DNA from 3 places in the Alteromonas sp. KUL17 genome. Region 2 is predicted to be linked to each of the others. Evidence: predicted binding sites of a transcription regulator. Region 2 holds the regulator's gene; each other region holds the start of a gene.
What was found. The regulator sigma-54, encoded in region 2, starts transcription at its own class of promoters, with help from an activator protein. The targets are predictions, from matches to a motif close to GTTGGCACGNNNNTNGNNT.

Region 1 (4,812 bases), on a different contig from region 2:
AACAGCGTCTGCAATTTGACGAGGGCAATATGGCTTTTGACAGCACACCACAATCAACTGAGTACTCAGCATCAAGCTATGCGTTAGATAGTATTGATAATGCGATATCTCGTGATGAATACGACCCCTCAAGCAGTGACGATGTTTCGTCTTTGCGGTTGCAGGCGAGTCGACTTGAACACTTACTTCAGGTAATGCCTGCGGGCGTTATCGTTATAGACGGCAAAGGGATCGTACGCCAAGCCAATGAACAAGCGAAAGCACTGTTAGGTGAACCGCTGGAAGAGGAAGTGTGGCGAAGTATTATCACGCGCTCATTCAAGCCTCGCGCTGATGACGGCCATGAAGTCTCACTTGTTGACGGTCGCCGAGTGAAGCTTTCTATCACGCCATTAGAAAATGAGCCTGGGCAATTAATTGTTATTACCGACTTAACCGAAACGCGGCAACTGCAAGCACGCGTGAGTCATATGCAGCGCCTGTCTTCTCTCGGAAAAATGGTGGCATCCCTTGCTCACCAAATTCGTACGCCTCTTTCTGCGGCCATGCTCTATGCGTCTAATTTAACGCGCAAAGGCTTGGGACAAGAAGCACAAACTCAATTTGCAAACAAGCTAACTGACAGGCTTAAAGAGCTAGAGAGTCAGGTTAACGACATGCTGCTTTTCGCTAAGTCAGGGGAAGAACAAGTGGTCAGCCAAATTAGCTTGGGAGAGTTGTTTACTTCAATTGAAGGCAGTGCCCAAACCATGACGGCTCAAGCACAGCAAACGCTAACTTTTAGCGGCTTCGATAAAAACGTATCTATTACCGGTAATCTTACAGCGCTTCAAGGCGCGTTATTAAACCTTGTTCACAACGCGAGCCAAGTTACTCCGAAAGGGGAGTGCGTGCACGTAGAAACTGCAGTGTCTGATGAACGTTTGCATGTGGCCATTATAGATAAAGGTCCTGGCGTACCGGATAAACTCAAAAACAAAATTTTTGAACCGTTTTTCACAACTAAAACTCATGGCACGGGCCTTGGTCTTGCGGTTGTTAAATCCGTCGTAAACGCCCACAACGGTTTGCTTAGCGTATCAAATATGCCAGAAGGTGGGGCGTGCTTTAGTGTGTCTTTGCCGTGTGTGGTGAACGCTCAATCTTCACAAACATTGACTCATGTTGCGTAGGTCATAGGAGAGAATAATGTCTAAAACTACCATTTTAATTGTTGAAGATGACGCAGGATTACGCGAAGCACTCCTAGACACCCTTCTGTTAGGTAACTATGAGGTTGTTGCCGCTGACTGTGCTGAAGAAGCGTTAATGGTGCTGTCTTCGCGCTCCGTCGATTTAGTGGTAAGCGATATTCAAATGGGCGAAATGAGCGGTTTAACGCTACTTAAAAGTATCAAAACTAAGTACCCCAATATGCCGGTGCTATTGATGACAGCCTATGCCACTATTGATGATGCCGTGCAGGCAATGCGCGATGGCGCTACAGACTATCTATCAAAACCGTTTGCCCCAGAAGTACTGCTTAATTTAGTGGGACGCTACGCGCCGGCTCAAAAAATAGAGTCTCGCACGCCTATTGTTGCTGACCCTTCAAGCTTGAAGTTACTTGAGCTTTCTCGCAAAGTCGCGAAGTCCGACGCCACTGTGATGGTAATGGGACCAAGCGGTTCGGGTAAAGAAGTGCTGTCTCGCTATATTCACGATCAGTCGCCGCGAAGTGATGCGCCATTTGTCGCCATCAACTGTGCAGCCATACCAGAGAACATGCTAGAAGCGACCTTGTTTGGTTACGAAAAAGGTGCGTTCACTGGCGCAATCCAAGCTTGCCCGGGTAAATTTGAACAAGCCCAAGACGGTACGCTGTTACTTGATGAAATAACCGAGATGGATTTGGCGCTTCAAGCTAAACTGCTACGCGTGTTACAAGAGCGCGAAGTAGAGCGTCTTGGCGGACGTAAAACCGTTAAGCTCAACGTCCGTGTTATTGCTACAAGTAACCGAGATTTGAGAAAAGCAGTGGATGCGGGAGAGTTCAGAGAAGATTTGTACTACCGCTTAAATGTATTTCCTATCGAGTGGCGCCCGCTTTCGGAACGTCCGGGTGATATTGTCCCTCTTGCCGAACACTTGGTTCAGCGTCACGCTAGTTCTCAAGGGCTGGGTACTATCAGGTTAAGCGCAGCAGCACGCAATAAGCTGTCACAATACAGCTGGCCAGGGAACGTTCGCGAACTAGAAAACGTGGTTCAACGGGCGCTTATTTTATGTGAACACAATGAAATCGACGCCAGCGATTTAATGATTGACGAAGACATGACGGCACCTGTTGAAACACTGCAAGAGCATGTTGAAGAAAATAGGTTAGGGTCTGAGCTTCGTTACCAAGAACACCAAATTATCCTCGATACATTGGTGTCGTGTAACGGCAAGCGTAAAGATGTGGCAGAAAAGCTCGGCATTAGTCCAAGAACCCTTCGTTACAAATTAGCGCGCATGCGCGAAGACGGTATTGAAGTGCCCGCATAAGGTCGCTTTCTACACTTTCGGTTTCCTCGTCCTTATCCGTCGCCTCTGTAGTAAAGAAGGCGGCGGTTTTTTGTTGCTCACACTAAGTCAAACGCCATAAATTTGGCTAACCCTCTCTCTTTTAATGTATCCTGTTGATATATATAGCTTTTTAAAGTTGGCAAGCCCTTTGCTAAATCCCCTCTATACATAAGTTATACGCCGATGTTCAGGCGGTCTCGAAAAAGCACTAGGAGTGGTTATGGACGTTAAAGCCAATAGTTTGTATCAAGAAATGCAGAACATGATTGGGCAAACTCGTCTTCAAGTTAATGAGCCTCAACAGCAGCCGCTTAGTGAAGTTAATAGCTCGGCAAGTGATTTCTCGACCATGCTAAAGAATGCGGTAGATGGTGTAAACGGCATGCAGCTCGAATCTAAAGACGCGCAGCAGCGTTTTGAAATGGGCGACCCTAACTTAAGCCTAGCTCAAGTTATGCTGACGAAAGAAAAGGCAGGCATTGCTTTTGAAGCCACTGTTCAAGTGCGTAACAAAGTACTTGAAGCCTATAAAACAATAATGAATATGCCGGTGTAGGTGGAGTAGGTTATGGCTGAAGCTACAGGTACAAACCTTACGGTTCCTGATCAAAATCAAGCAGTGGACAATGAGCCAGAAAACAAATCTGGTTTTATGGACACTTTAGGTAGCGCAGATATGATGCGCCAAATGGCCCTTGTGGTTGTTTTGGTAATCTGCGTCGCCATCGCTATTTTTATTCTTATCTGGTCGCAAGAACCTGATTACCGTCCACTTGCGAAAATGGAAACCCAAGAGCTTATTGAAACCCTCGATTATATGGATGCAAACCAAATCGACTATAAGCTTGAAGGCAATATTGTTTACGTAAGAAGTGACGAATTCCAAAACATCCGTTTAGGCATGACACGCCAAGGGTTAACAAAGGCCTCTGATGCCGGTACCGATATCATTATGCAGGATATGGGGTTTGGTGTGAGCCAGCGTGTTGAGATGGAACGTCTAAAACACGCCCGCGAGCAACAAATCGCGGCTACCATCGAAGATATCGCGAGTATTCAAAAAGCCCGTGTCTTGTTAGCTATGCCTAAAGAGAACGTATTTGCGCGAAGAGAGAAGAAAGCGTCAGCAACCGTTGTGCTAACGGCTAAGCGCGGTGCCGTTATTGCAGGTGAAGAAGTTGATGCTGTTGTCGATATCGTGGCGTCTGCAGTGCAAAATATGGAGCCGTCTAAGGTAACCGTAACAGACAGCAATGGTCGTCTGCTTAACTCAGGCTCTCAAGATTCTATGAGTGCTCGTGCCAGAAAAGAATATGAAATTGAGCGCCAGCGTGAGCAAGAGTACTTAGAAAAAATTGACGCGATACTGATTCCAGTATTGGGCATAGGTAACTACACAGCACAGGCTGACGTTACCATGGACTTTACAGCTATGGAACAAACACAACGTAGCTACAACCCTGATTTACCTGCAGTTCGCAGTGAAATGATAATGGAAGAAAACAGCGTAGGTGGCGGTGTTGGCGGTATTCCTGGTGCACTGTCTAATCAACCTCCATTAGATTCTAACATTCCAGAAAATGCAGTGGGCGGCAGTCAACAAACTATGCCTGGGCGCACAGCAAAAGAGTCTACGCGCAACTACGAACTTGATACCACTATCAGTCATACCAAGAAACAGACAGGGGTTATTCGCAGATTAAGTGTATCTGTGGCGGTGGACTATACCCAAGTTGCGGGTGAAGACGGTGCGATGACGCCAACACCGCGTAAGCAAGAAGAGATTCTCAACATTCGTAGGCTTTTACAGGGCGGCATTGGCTTTGACGTAACCCGTGGTGATTCGTTAGAAGTTGTAAGCGTGCCCTTTACTCGGATGGACGCAGGGGAAATTGAAGACGCGCCTATTTGGGAGCAGCCCGGATTTCTACCAATTCTTAAGCTAGTTGTTGGTGGCTTGGTTATAATAGTGCTTATCATCTTCGTGATTCGTCCTATGCTACGTCGTCTTATTAATCCTGATGAGTCGAACGACGCCGATGAATTTGATGCAGACGAAGGCTTAGATTTAGGCGATGACACCATTAGCATGTTAACGTCTGACTTTGACGAAGGACAGGTAGGTTTTGCGCCAGATGGTTCACTCATGCTGCCTGACCTGCACAAAGATGAAGATGTACTTAAAGCCGTACGTGCCCTTGTGGCCAATGAACCTGAGTTATCAGCCCAAGTAGTGAAGGGCTGGTTAATGCAAGACGAGTAGTG
Region 2 (4,812 bases):
GAATGTTGCACATATAATTCAAGGCGAAGAGAATAAAGCAGACGCGCTTAGCGACCTGATGAAACGCCTTGAGTTAAACACTGACGAAGTGGCTGCGGTAGGTGATGACATGCCAGATACGGGTATGTACAAGCACGTTGCGGTTAAAATTGCGGTTGCCGATGCCCATCCTTACGTAGCAAAACAAGCAAACTGGATTACGACCCTTCCCGGTGGGTTTGGCGCGGTCCGAGAAATATCGGATACCATTTTGCAGGCCAAAGGGGTAACAAATGAGATTTTTGGAGCTAGTGTATGAGCCTGTTTGGCTTTAATCGCTTAGGATTAAGTATATCGGCGCTATTTATTCTGGCGATGCTGATGTACATCCCTACGTGGATGGAAGAGCAGCCTGAAACGCAGGGGAATCGTGAAAACGATGCGCTAAAGCCCGCCTACAAAGCAAAAAATCTAACCACTACGCTGTACAATCAAGACGGTGAGTTAAATCACAAAGTATTTGCAGAGTCGATGGAGCATTACGACCAGCTTGGCTTTGTATTGTTTCAGCAACCTAAATACACCCTTTATACAGAAAACGCGTCATCACCATGGGTGGTAACCGCTGATGAAGGTACACTATACAATAACGAGCTAATCCAGCTGGAAAACCAAGTTAATATTGAGAACCAAACTGGCGATGACTTTGTCAGAAGTATATCGACCGAGTACATTCAAATTAATTTAGAAACCAAGCAAATGACATCTGACCAACCCGTTGAAATACTGGGCACCCAATATGTCATTTTAAGTAATGGGTTTAACGCGAATTTACGCACACAAGAATACGAGCTTTTAGATCATGTACAAACCACTTATTCCCCTAGCAACTAGTTTATTGCTTGCCATCGCTAGCGGTGCGGTACACGCCAGTGAAGATGATTTTTCGCAGCCCATAAAAATAGGCTCGAACACCCAGTTTATCGACGGTAAAAATAAAACCGCGTTGTACAAAGACGACGTACTCATAACTCAAGGCTCTTTGGTTATTGAAGCCGACGAAGTGGAAGTAATTGCCACTGACGGTGGTGGTCGTGAAATATTTATTGCTAGAGGAAAGCCGGCAAGCTACTCCCAGCAATTGGAAGACGGCACGCCAGTTTCGGCAAAAGCTAATGAAATACGCTATGAAGTGGTAAACCGAACGATTTCTCTTGCCGGAAACGCAGAGTTGAAACAAGACACCAGTAAAGTACAGGGTGACAACATCACGTTCGATATGATTACCGAGCAATTGCTAGCGACTGGCGGCGCAGGTAAGGATGGTGAGGGTCGAGTGACCACAGTATTCACACCTGAGACCATTCGCAAAACTTCGTCTAAGAAAGACAAAAAAGACAACGAGGGCAATAAATAGCAATGGCAACTTTGAGCGCTAAAAATCTTGCTAAGGCTTACAAGTCAAGACAGGTTGTTCGAGATGTAAGTCTGTCTGTCTCAACGGGTCAAATTGTTGGTCTTCTTGGCCCAAATGGCGCTGGTAAGACCACTACATTCTACATGATTGTTGGTTTAGTGAATCTGGATAAAGGCAAGATTGAAATCGACGACAATGAGCTAACTCATCAGCCCATGCACGAGCGTGCACGCCGCGGAATAGGCTACCTACCGCAGGAAGCCTCTATTTTCAGAAAGCTCACAGTGCATGAAAATATCATGGCCATTTTGCAAACCCGTAAAGATTTAAATTCACAACAGCAAGAAGAAGAAGCAGATGCGCTACTTGATGAATTTAATATTAACCATATACGTAATAGTACGGGGATGAGTTTGTCAGGGGGCGAACGCCGTCGCGTTGAGATTGCCCGCGCTCTGGCAGCAAAACCGCAATTTATTTTGTTAGACGAACCATTTGCTGGTGTTGATCCGATATCAGTTAATGATATAAAGAAGATAATACAACATCTTCGCGATAGGGGGATTGGAATCCTTATCACGGACCATAACGTACGAGAGACATTGGATGTTTGTGAAAAGGCGTACATTGTGAGTCATGGCGAGCTTATTGCGCAAGGAACGGCGGAACAGGTTTTAAGTAATCAAAAAGTAAGGGATGTATACCTAGGCGAACAATTCAGGCTATAGTTAATGTAACCGAATTGTCATTTTTCAGTTTCGCTCTGGTATATTCAATTTAGAGCATTTAAATAAGACGTAGATGAAACCATCTTTACAGCTAAAATTTAGCCAACAACTTACCATGACACCACAGCTTCAGCAGGCCATTAAACTGCTGCAGCTTTCTACACTTGATCTTCAACAAGAGATCCAAGAAGCGCTCGATTCTAATCCGCTATTAGAAGTTGAAGAAGGTAACGACGAGCCGCAACTAGAAAAGAACAATATCGACAACGATGACAGCGGCTCTGAGGCCACTGCTTCTGCATCTAGTGACACGTTAGAAGCCGGCGATGCACTTGAGAAAAACGATCTTCCCGATGAGCTGCCAATCGACAGCACATGGGACGAATACTACTCTGCTTCATCTTCGCCAGCTCCAGGTCCATCCAATGACGACGAGCAAATCTTCCAAGGTGAGACTACTGAAGATATTCAAGAGCACCTTCTTTGGCAAATGCGCCTTACCCATTTCTCGGATACCGATCGCGCAATCGCTACAGCAATCATCGACTCTATTGACGAGTCAGGTTATTTAACCGTTACCCTTGACGATATTTTAGAAGCGGTTAACGATGATGATATGGAAGAGCCGATTGAAATGGACGAAATAGAATGTGTGCTAAAGCGCATTCAGATGTTCGACCCTATTGGTTCTGGCTCACGCTCTCCACAAGAATGTTTGATGGTGCAATTGCGCCAATTTTCAGAAGACACACCTTGGCTTGCTGAAGCAAAGCAACTGATTGAAGAGTACTCTGACTTACTGAGCAGCAAAGACTATCGTACGCTTATGCGTAAAAGCCGATTGAAAGAAGATCAGCTACGCGAGGCAATGCGTTTACTGCAAACCTTGAATCCTCGCCCAGGTAGTGCTTTAGTTACTAAAGAGCCTGAGTACGTTATTCCTGATGTCTCAGTAACCAAGAAAAATGGCCGTTGGGTGGTTGAGCTGAACCCCGACAGTCTGCCTAAGTTAAGCGTAAATCAACAATACGCTGCAATGAGTCGCCGTGCCAAGAATAGTAGCGATTCACAATTCATCCGCTCACACATGCAAGAGGCTAAGTGGTTCATAAAGAGCCTTGAATCTCGTAACGAAACCTTAATGAAGGTTGCAAACTGCATTGTGCAGCAGCAAATGGGCTTTTTTGAGCACGGCCCGGAAATGATGAAACCAATGGTGCTAAATGATGTCGCAGAAATGGTAGATATGCACGAATCCACTATTTCGCGAGTGACAACGCAAAAGTACATGCATACGCCACGTGGAATCTTCGAATTGAAGTATTTTTTCTCAAGCCACGTTGCAACAGAGTCTGGTGGTGAATGTTCATCTACAGCGATTCGTGCATTGATCAAGAAATTAGTGGCCGCTGAAAAGCCTAGCAAGCCGCTAAGTGATAGCAAGATTGCTTCATTGTTGGCCGAACAGGGCATTAAAGTTGCCCGGCGAACAATAGCAAAGTACCGGGAATCGTTGTCGATCCCGCCGTCGAACCAACGCAAAAGCCTTATTTAATCGGGCTTAATAATATAAGGAAGACGAAATATGCAAATCAACCTTACTGGTCATCATGTCGAAATCACCGACTCTTTGCGTAATTATGTCGATACGAAGTTCAGCAAACTTGAACGTCACTTTGATCACATTTCTAATGTGCATGTCATCCTGAACGTTGAAAAATTAAATCAAAAAGCCGAAGCGACCGTTCATTTAAGTGGCGCTGAAGTATTCGCATCCTCAGAAAATACCGACATGTATGCGGCGATTGACAGCATGGTTGATAAACTCGACCGGCAGGTAATCAAGCATAAGGAAAAACTGAAAAAACATTAGTAGTTAATTAAGCATGGATATACAAGCCATCGTAAGTCTGGACCGCACCGAGTGTGCGGTTCAGTGTAATAGTAAAAAGCGAATTCTTGAGATCATCGCTGATATCGCTGCCAAGCAAAACGAGAACATTGATCAGGCAACGGTACTCAACAGTTTGATGGCTCGAGAGCGTATGGGTAGTACAGGCATTGGCAATGGTATCGCCCTGCCCCACGGACGCCTGCCGGGCCTCGAGAAAGTGATTGCCATTGTTGTAACCAGCACGCCAGCAATTGACTTCGACGCCCTTGACGAGAAACCCGTAGACATCTTTTTTGCGCTACTCGTTCCTGAGGAACAGACCGAAGGACACCTTCAAACGCTGGCCACCGTGGCTGGTAAACTAAGCGACAAAGAAACGATTAAAGCAATACGTCGCGCAACGACAAGCGACGATATTCTATCTGCATTAAGTTAAACATTAAGCGCCTATTAACCGTTTAGTAGGCGCCTAATTCAACAACGCGTATGTGATAAAACCAGAGTATTAGGGAGAAAGTAGGTGAAGCTGATAATAATCAGTGGTCGTTCGGGGTCTGGTAAGTCTGTCGCACTTCGCGCATTGGAAGATTTAGGTTATTACTGTGTTGATAATATCCCGGTAAACTTACTTCCCACCTTAACCCATACAGTTGTTGACGAGTACGATCAGGTTGCGGTAAGTATCGATGTGAGAAACTTACCTAAAAATCCTGACGATTTGGTAGAAATTTTAGACTACTTGCCTTCTTCGTGGTCGATGACCATTGTTTACATTGACGCGAGCGATGATGTAC
Region 3 (4,812 bases), on a different contig from region 2:
TTTAGCGCCTCATAAACTAGGGGCGTGAGATGAATTAACCCGAATTTTCTATATCGAAATGTACTTTAATAGAGATAAATTAACACGTTAAAGCCAAAGGTAAATTACGCTTTGCTGTCCTAACCTGTTTTACGTTGTCATCGTTAACCACGAAGTAGATTTTTGGCTCGCATGCACACCTGTAGCGTGCGATACATAAAATGAAAAACAACCTACAGGCTTAGCTGGCCTGCGACACCGCCTCTCTCGATTTTTGAACTAGCTCTTCCATATTGAGTGGCTTAGCAAGAAAACCGGTAACCTGAAGTTTACGCGCTTCTATCACTAACTCTTTGTTAGGGTCGGCAGTAATGAGTAAAAATGGAACGTCCAAACCCGAAGACTGACAGGTTTTTAGAAGACTTAGTCCATCATAATCCGGCATTACTTGGTCACTGATGATCAAGCTGATAGATTCTGCGGTTTGTTGCAGCAAAAAATCCCTTGCAAATTTACTACGTGTAAATGGATACACGGTGGCGTCTAACTGCGTTTCCAACGCGTCAGTAATAAGGTCAAGCGTGATAGGATCATCTTCAACTACTGCTACAGAAAACACTACCCTTCCCCTTTTTGTTAGGTCATTAGCCGTAAATATTACAGCGACTTAGCTCACGTGTTAAGGCATCAGTCTATTGTACCAATCCGCATAGATTAATGCTCGCTGGGTATTGATCTATGCGGACTGATTTTCCAAGCATAGAATCTCTGAACGCTTTTGACCACTAACCTTTGGTCGATATTTAAACTTTTTCTAACGTTTTAGTGATAATGCTAGAAAGCAGCTTTTTTGATAGGAAGTGACGGTGTGTAAGTTGAGACACGAGTTGAAACATTGCAGGCCAAACTCATCGGCAAAATGGAAAAAAATGCCAGCTGACGCTGGCATTTTCAAAATCAATGTAAGTCTTAGAAGCTATTAAGACTTAGGTGCACGTGATGCACGCTTACGCTCGTTTTCTGTAAGAAGCTTCTTACGAATACGGATAGATTCAGGCGTTACTTCTACTAGTTCGTCGTCATCGATGAACTCAAGCGCTTGCTCAAGTGACATTCTGATAGGCGGAACAAGTGTTTGCGCTTCATCAGTTCCTGATGCACGAACGTTAGTAAGCTGCTTACCTTTAAGGGCGTTTACAGTAAGGTCGTTGTCACGGCTGTGAATACCGATAACCATACCTTCGTACACTTCAACACCGTGACCGATGAATAGGCGACCGCGTTCTTGAAGGTTAAACAGGGCGTTAGTTAGTGCTTTACCGTTTGCGTTAGCGATTAGAACACCGTTCTTACGCTTACCAATGATACCGCCTTTGTACGGACCATAGTGATCGAACGTGTGATATAGCAAACCAGAACCCGACGTTAACGTCATGAATTCTGTTTGGAAACCAATTAGGCCACGGCTTGGAATGATAAAGTCGATACGAACACGACCTTTACCATCTGGAGACATGTCAGTCATTTCTGCTTTACGCAGACCAAGCTGTTCCATGATTGAACCCTGGTGCTGTTCTTCACAGTCAATAGTCAAGGTTTCGTATGGTTCTTGCGTTGCGCCGTCAACTTCTTTCAGAATTACTTCTGGACGAGACACTGCAAGCTCGTAACCTTCACGACGCATGTTTTCGATAAGAATACCTAGGTGAAGTTCACCACGACCAGATACGCGGAACTTGTCCGGATCAGGCATTTCTTCAACGCGCAGTGCAACGTTGTGTACTAGTTCGTCTTTAAGGCGCTCTAGAATGTTACGTGACGTTACATACTTACCTTCTTTACCTGCAAACGGCGAGGTGTTTACTTGGAACGTCATGGTTACTGTAGGCTCGTCAACCGTAAGTGGAGGAAGTGCTTCTACAGTGTTGATGTCACAAATGGTGTCAGAGATCTTAAGTTCGCCAAGACCTGTGATTGCAATGATGTCGCCCGCGTGAGCAGATTCAACTTCGTGACGAGCAAGGCCAAGGTAGCCGTAAACTAAGCCAACTTTGCCGTTGCGCTTTTTGCCATCAGCAGTAACAACCGTTACTTGTTGGTTTGGCTTAACAGAACCACGCTTAACACGACCTACGCCGATAACACCCACGTATGAGTTGTAGTCAAGCTGAGAGATCTGCATTTGGAATGCGCCGTCGATATCTGCATCAGGAGGAGAAACCTGGTCAACGATAGTTTGGAACAATGCCGTCATATCGTCTTCTTTAGTATCTGCATCTAGTGATGCCCAACCGTTTAGTGCTGAAGCGTAAACAACTTGGAAATCTAGCTGTTCGTCAGTTGCACCTAGGTTGTCGAATAGGTCGAAAACTTGGTCCATAACCCAATCAGGACGTGCGCCAGGCTTGTCGATTTTGTTGATAACAACGATTGGCTTAAGACCTTGAGCAAATGCCTTTTGCGTAACAAAACGCGTTTGTGGCATTGGGCCTTCCTGCGCATCTACAAGTAGAAGTACAGAGTCAGCCATCGACATTACACGCTCTACTTCACCACCGAAGTCAGCGTGTCCTGGAGTATCTACGATGTTGATACGGTAGTCATTCCAGTTAATCGCTGTGTTCTTAGCTAGGATGGTAATGCCACGTTCTTTCTCGATGTCGTTCGAGTCCATTACGCGCTCTTCTTGCTCGCCTCGAGATTCAAGGGTGCCAGACTGCTGTAACAGTTTGTCTACCAGGGTGGTTTTACCGTGGTCAACGTGGGCGATGATTGCGATGTTACGCAATTTATTAATATCAGTGGTATTCATGCTTATATAGAGCCTGTGTAAATCAACGTCTACTTCAATTCAGTGGAAAGGAGTATGCGTTAGATTTGTTGCAAAAAAATGCAGATAGAAAAATTTGCGCGGATTGTACAGAAAAACCTCGACGTTTGCGCATCTTTTTTTGATGGATTGGTGTTTTATTGCTTTTCAAACACTTGTTCAACAAATAACCAGTTATATTGCACCGAATTGATCATAATTGGTGGTCATCCGTTACAAAGTAAACTAGGCTCATTGACGTACAAATGAGCATAAAACACCATGATGGTGCATCACTGCACTAACATGGTGCATTTTAATTCAAAAGGAAGTGATGAATGCCTGTCTATGCCGCAGAAATCGGCACACATATAGATGGCATGATAATCGCTTTCACTTTTGCCACTGTTGGAGTGAAGCTGATCATTCCGCATTTTTACATTAAACCTGGAGGACACGATGTCAGTAGAAAAGGCATTAGAGCTGATTAAAGAAAGTGAAGCGAAGTTTGTAGATTTACGTTTTACCGATACAAAAGGTAAAGAACAACACGTATCTATCCCTGCGGGCCTAGTTGATGAAGAGTTTTTCGAAGAAGGTAAAATGTTCGACGGTTCTTCAATCGCTGGCTGGAAAGGTATTAACGAATCAGACATGGTTCTTCTTCCAGATGCTGACAGCTGTGTTGTTGACCCTTTCGCAGAAGAGACACAAGTAAACATCCGTTGTGACATCGTTGAGCCTTCAACAATGGAAGGTTATGAGCGTGACCCACGTTCAGTTGCTCGCCGCGCAGAAGAATTCCTAAAATCAACTGGCATCGGTGACACTGTATTCTTTGGTCCAGAGCCAGAGTTCTTCCTATTCGACGACGTTAAATTCCATACTGACATGGCGGGTTCTTTCTACAAGATTGACTCTTCTGAAGCAAAGTGGAACTCTGGCGAAGAGTTTGAAGGCGGCAACATGGCACACCGCCCTGGCGTTAAAGGCGGTTACTTCCCAGTACCACCAGTGGACTCTGCTCACGATATCCGTGCTGCAATGTGTCTAGTTATGGAAGAGATGGGCCTTGTTATCGAAGCGCACCACCACGAAGTTGCAACTGCTGGCCAAAACGAAATTGCTTGCCAATTCAATACGCTAGTTAAGAAAGCTGACGAAATTCAAGTTTACAAGTATGTTGTTCACAACGTTGCACACGCATACGGTCAAACAGCTACCTTTATGCCTAAGCCGCTTGTTGGCGATAATGGTTCTGGTATGCACTGTCACCAATCTATCTCTAAAGATGGCGTAAACATCTTTGCTGGTGACAAGTACGCAGGTCTTTCTGAGGAAGCACTTTACTACATTGGTGGTATCATCAAGCACGCGCGCGCAATCAACGCGTTTGCTAACGCTTCTACTAACTCATACAAGCGTCTAGTTCCTGGATTCGAAGCACCGGTAATGCTTGCATACTCTGCACGTAACCGTTCTGCATCTATTCGTATTCCTCACGTAACTAGCGATAAAGCACGTCGTATTGAAGTACGTTTTCCTGACCCAACAGCTAACCCATACCTAGCGTTCACTGCTATGCTTATGGCGGGTATCGACGGTATTAAGAACAAGATCCACCCTGGTGATTCAATGGATAAAGACTTGTACGACCTACCGCCAGAAGAAGCTGCTGAAATTCCAACAGTTGCAAGCTCGCTAGAAATGGCACTTGAAGCTCTTGATAACGACCGTGACTTCCTTAAAGCTGGTGGCGTTATGACTGACGACATGATTGATGCATACATCGATCTTAAGTCTGAAGAAGTAACGAAACTTAACATGACTACTCACCCTGTTGAGTTCGACATGTACTACAGCGTGTAATTTCGCACTGTATAGCAATTTATACTAAAGCCCGCTCTGCGGGCTTTTTTTATGCGTACGATTTATCTACTATGTTTTTATAGCTATGCTAATGAATACTCTTTCATGCTGTATCAACTGCGCACAGGGCTTTGCCCGCTTGCATCTGCATACAA

Region 1: a site for sigma-54 is predicted at 2,683-2,701, ahead of fliE (flagellar hook-basal body complex protein FliE). Genes of this name have one in related genera too.
Region 3: a site for sigma-54 is predicted at 3,163-3,181, ahead of glnA (glutamate--ammonia ligase). Genes of this name have one in related genera too.

Annotation. Positions count from the first base shown of each region.
Region 1 is NZ_BJKJ01000010.1:64,330-69,141, forward strand. It holds gene KUL49_RS10815 (PAS domain-containing sensor histidine kinase) at 30-1,172, shown strand; gene KUL49_RS10820 (sigma-54 dependent transcriptional regulator) at 1,189-2,526, shown strand; gene fliE (flagellar hook-basal body complex protein FliE) at 2,768-3,103, shown strand; gene fliF (flagellar basal-body MS-ring/collar protein FliF) at 3,116-4,810, shown strand.
Region 2 is NZ_BJKJ01000001.1:277,250-282,061, forward strand. It holds gene kdsC (3-deoxy-manno-octulosonate-8-phosphatase KdsC) at 1-298, shown strand, start outside; gene lptC (LPS export ABC transporter periplasmic protein LptC) at 295-873, shown strand; gene lptA (lipopolysaccharide transport periplasmic protein LptA) at 842-1,396, shown strand; gene lptB (LPS export ABC transporter ATP-binding protein) at 1,399-2,124, shown strand; gene KUL49_RS01150 (RNA polymerase factor sigma-54) at 2,198-3,679, shown strand; gene hpf (ribosome hibernation promoting factor) at 3,710-3,997, shown strand; gene ptsN (PTS IIA-like nitrogen regulatory protein PtsN) at 4,011-4,454, shown strand; gene rapZ (RNase adapter RapZ) at 4,539-4,812, shown strand, end outside.
Region 3 is NZ_BJKJ01000011.1:135,533-140,344, reverse strand. It holds gene KUL49_RS11750 (response regulator) at 221-598, opposite strand; gene typA (translational GTPase TypA) at 959-2,791, opposite strand; gene glnA (glutamate--ammonia ligase) at 3,248-4,657, shown strand.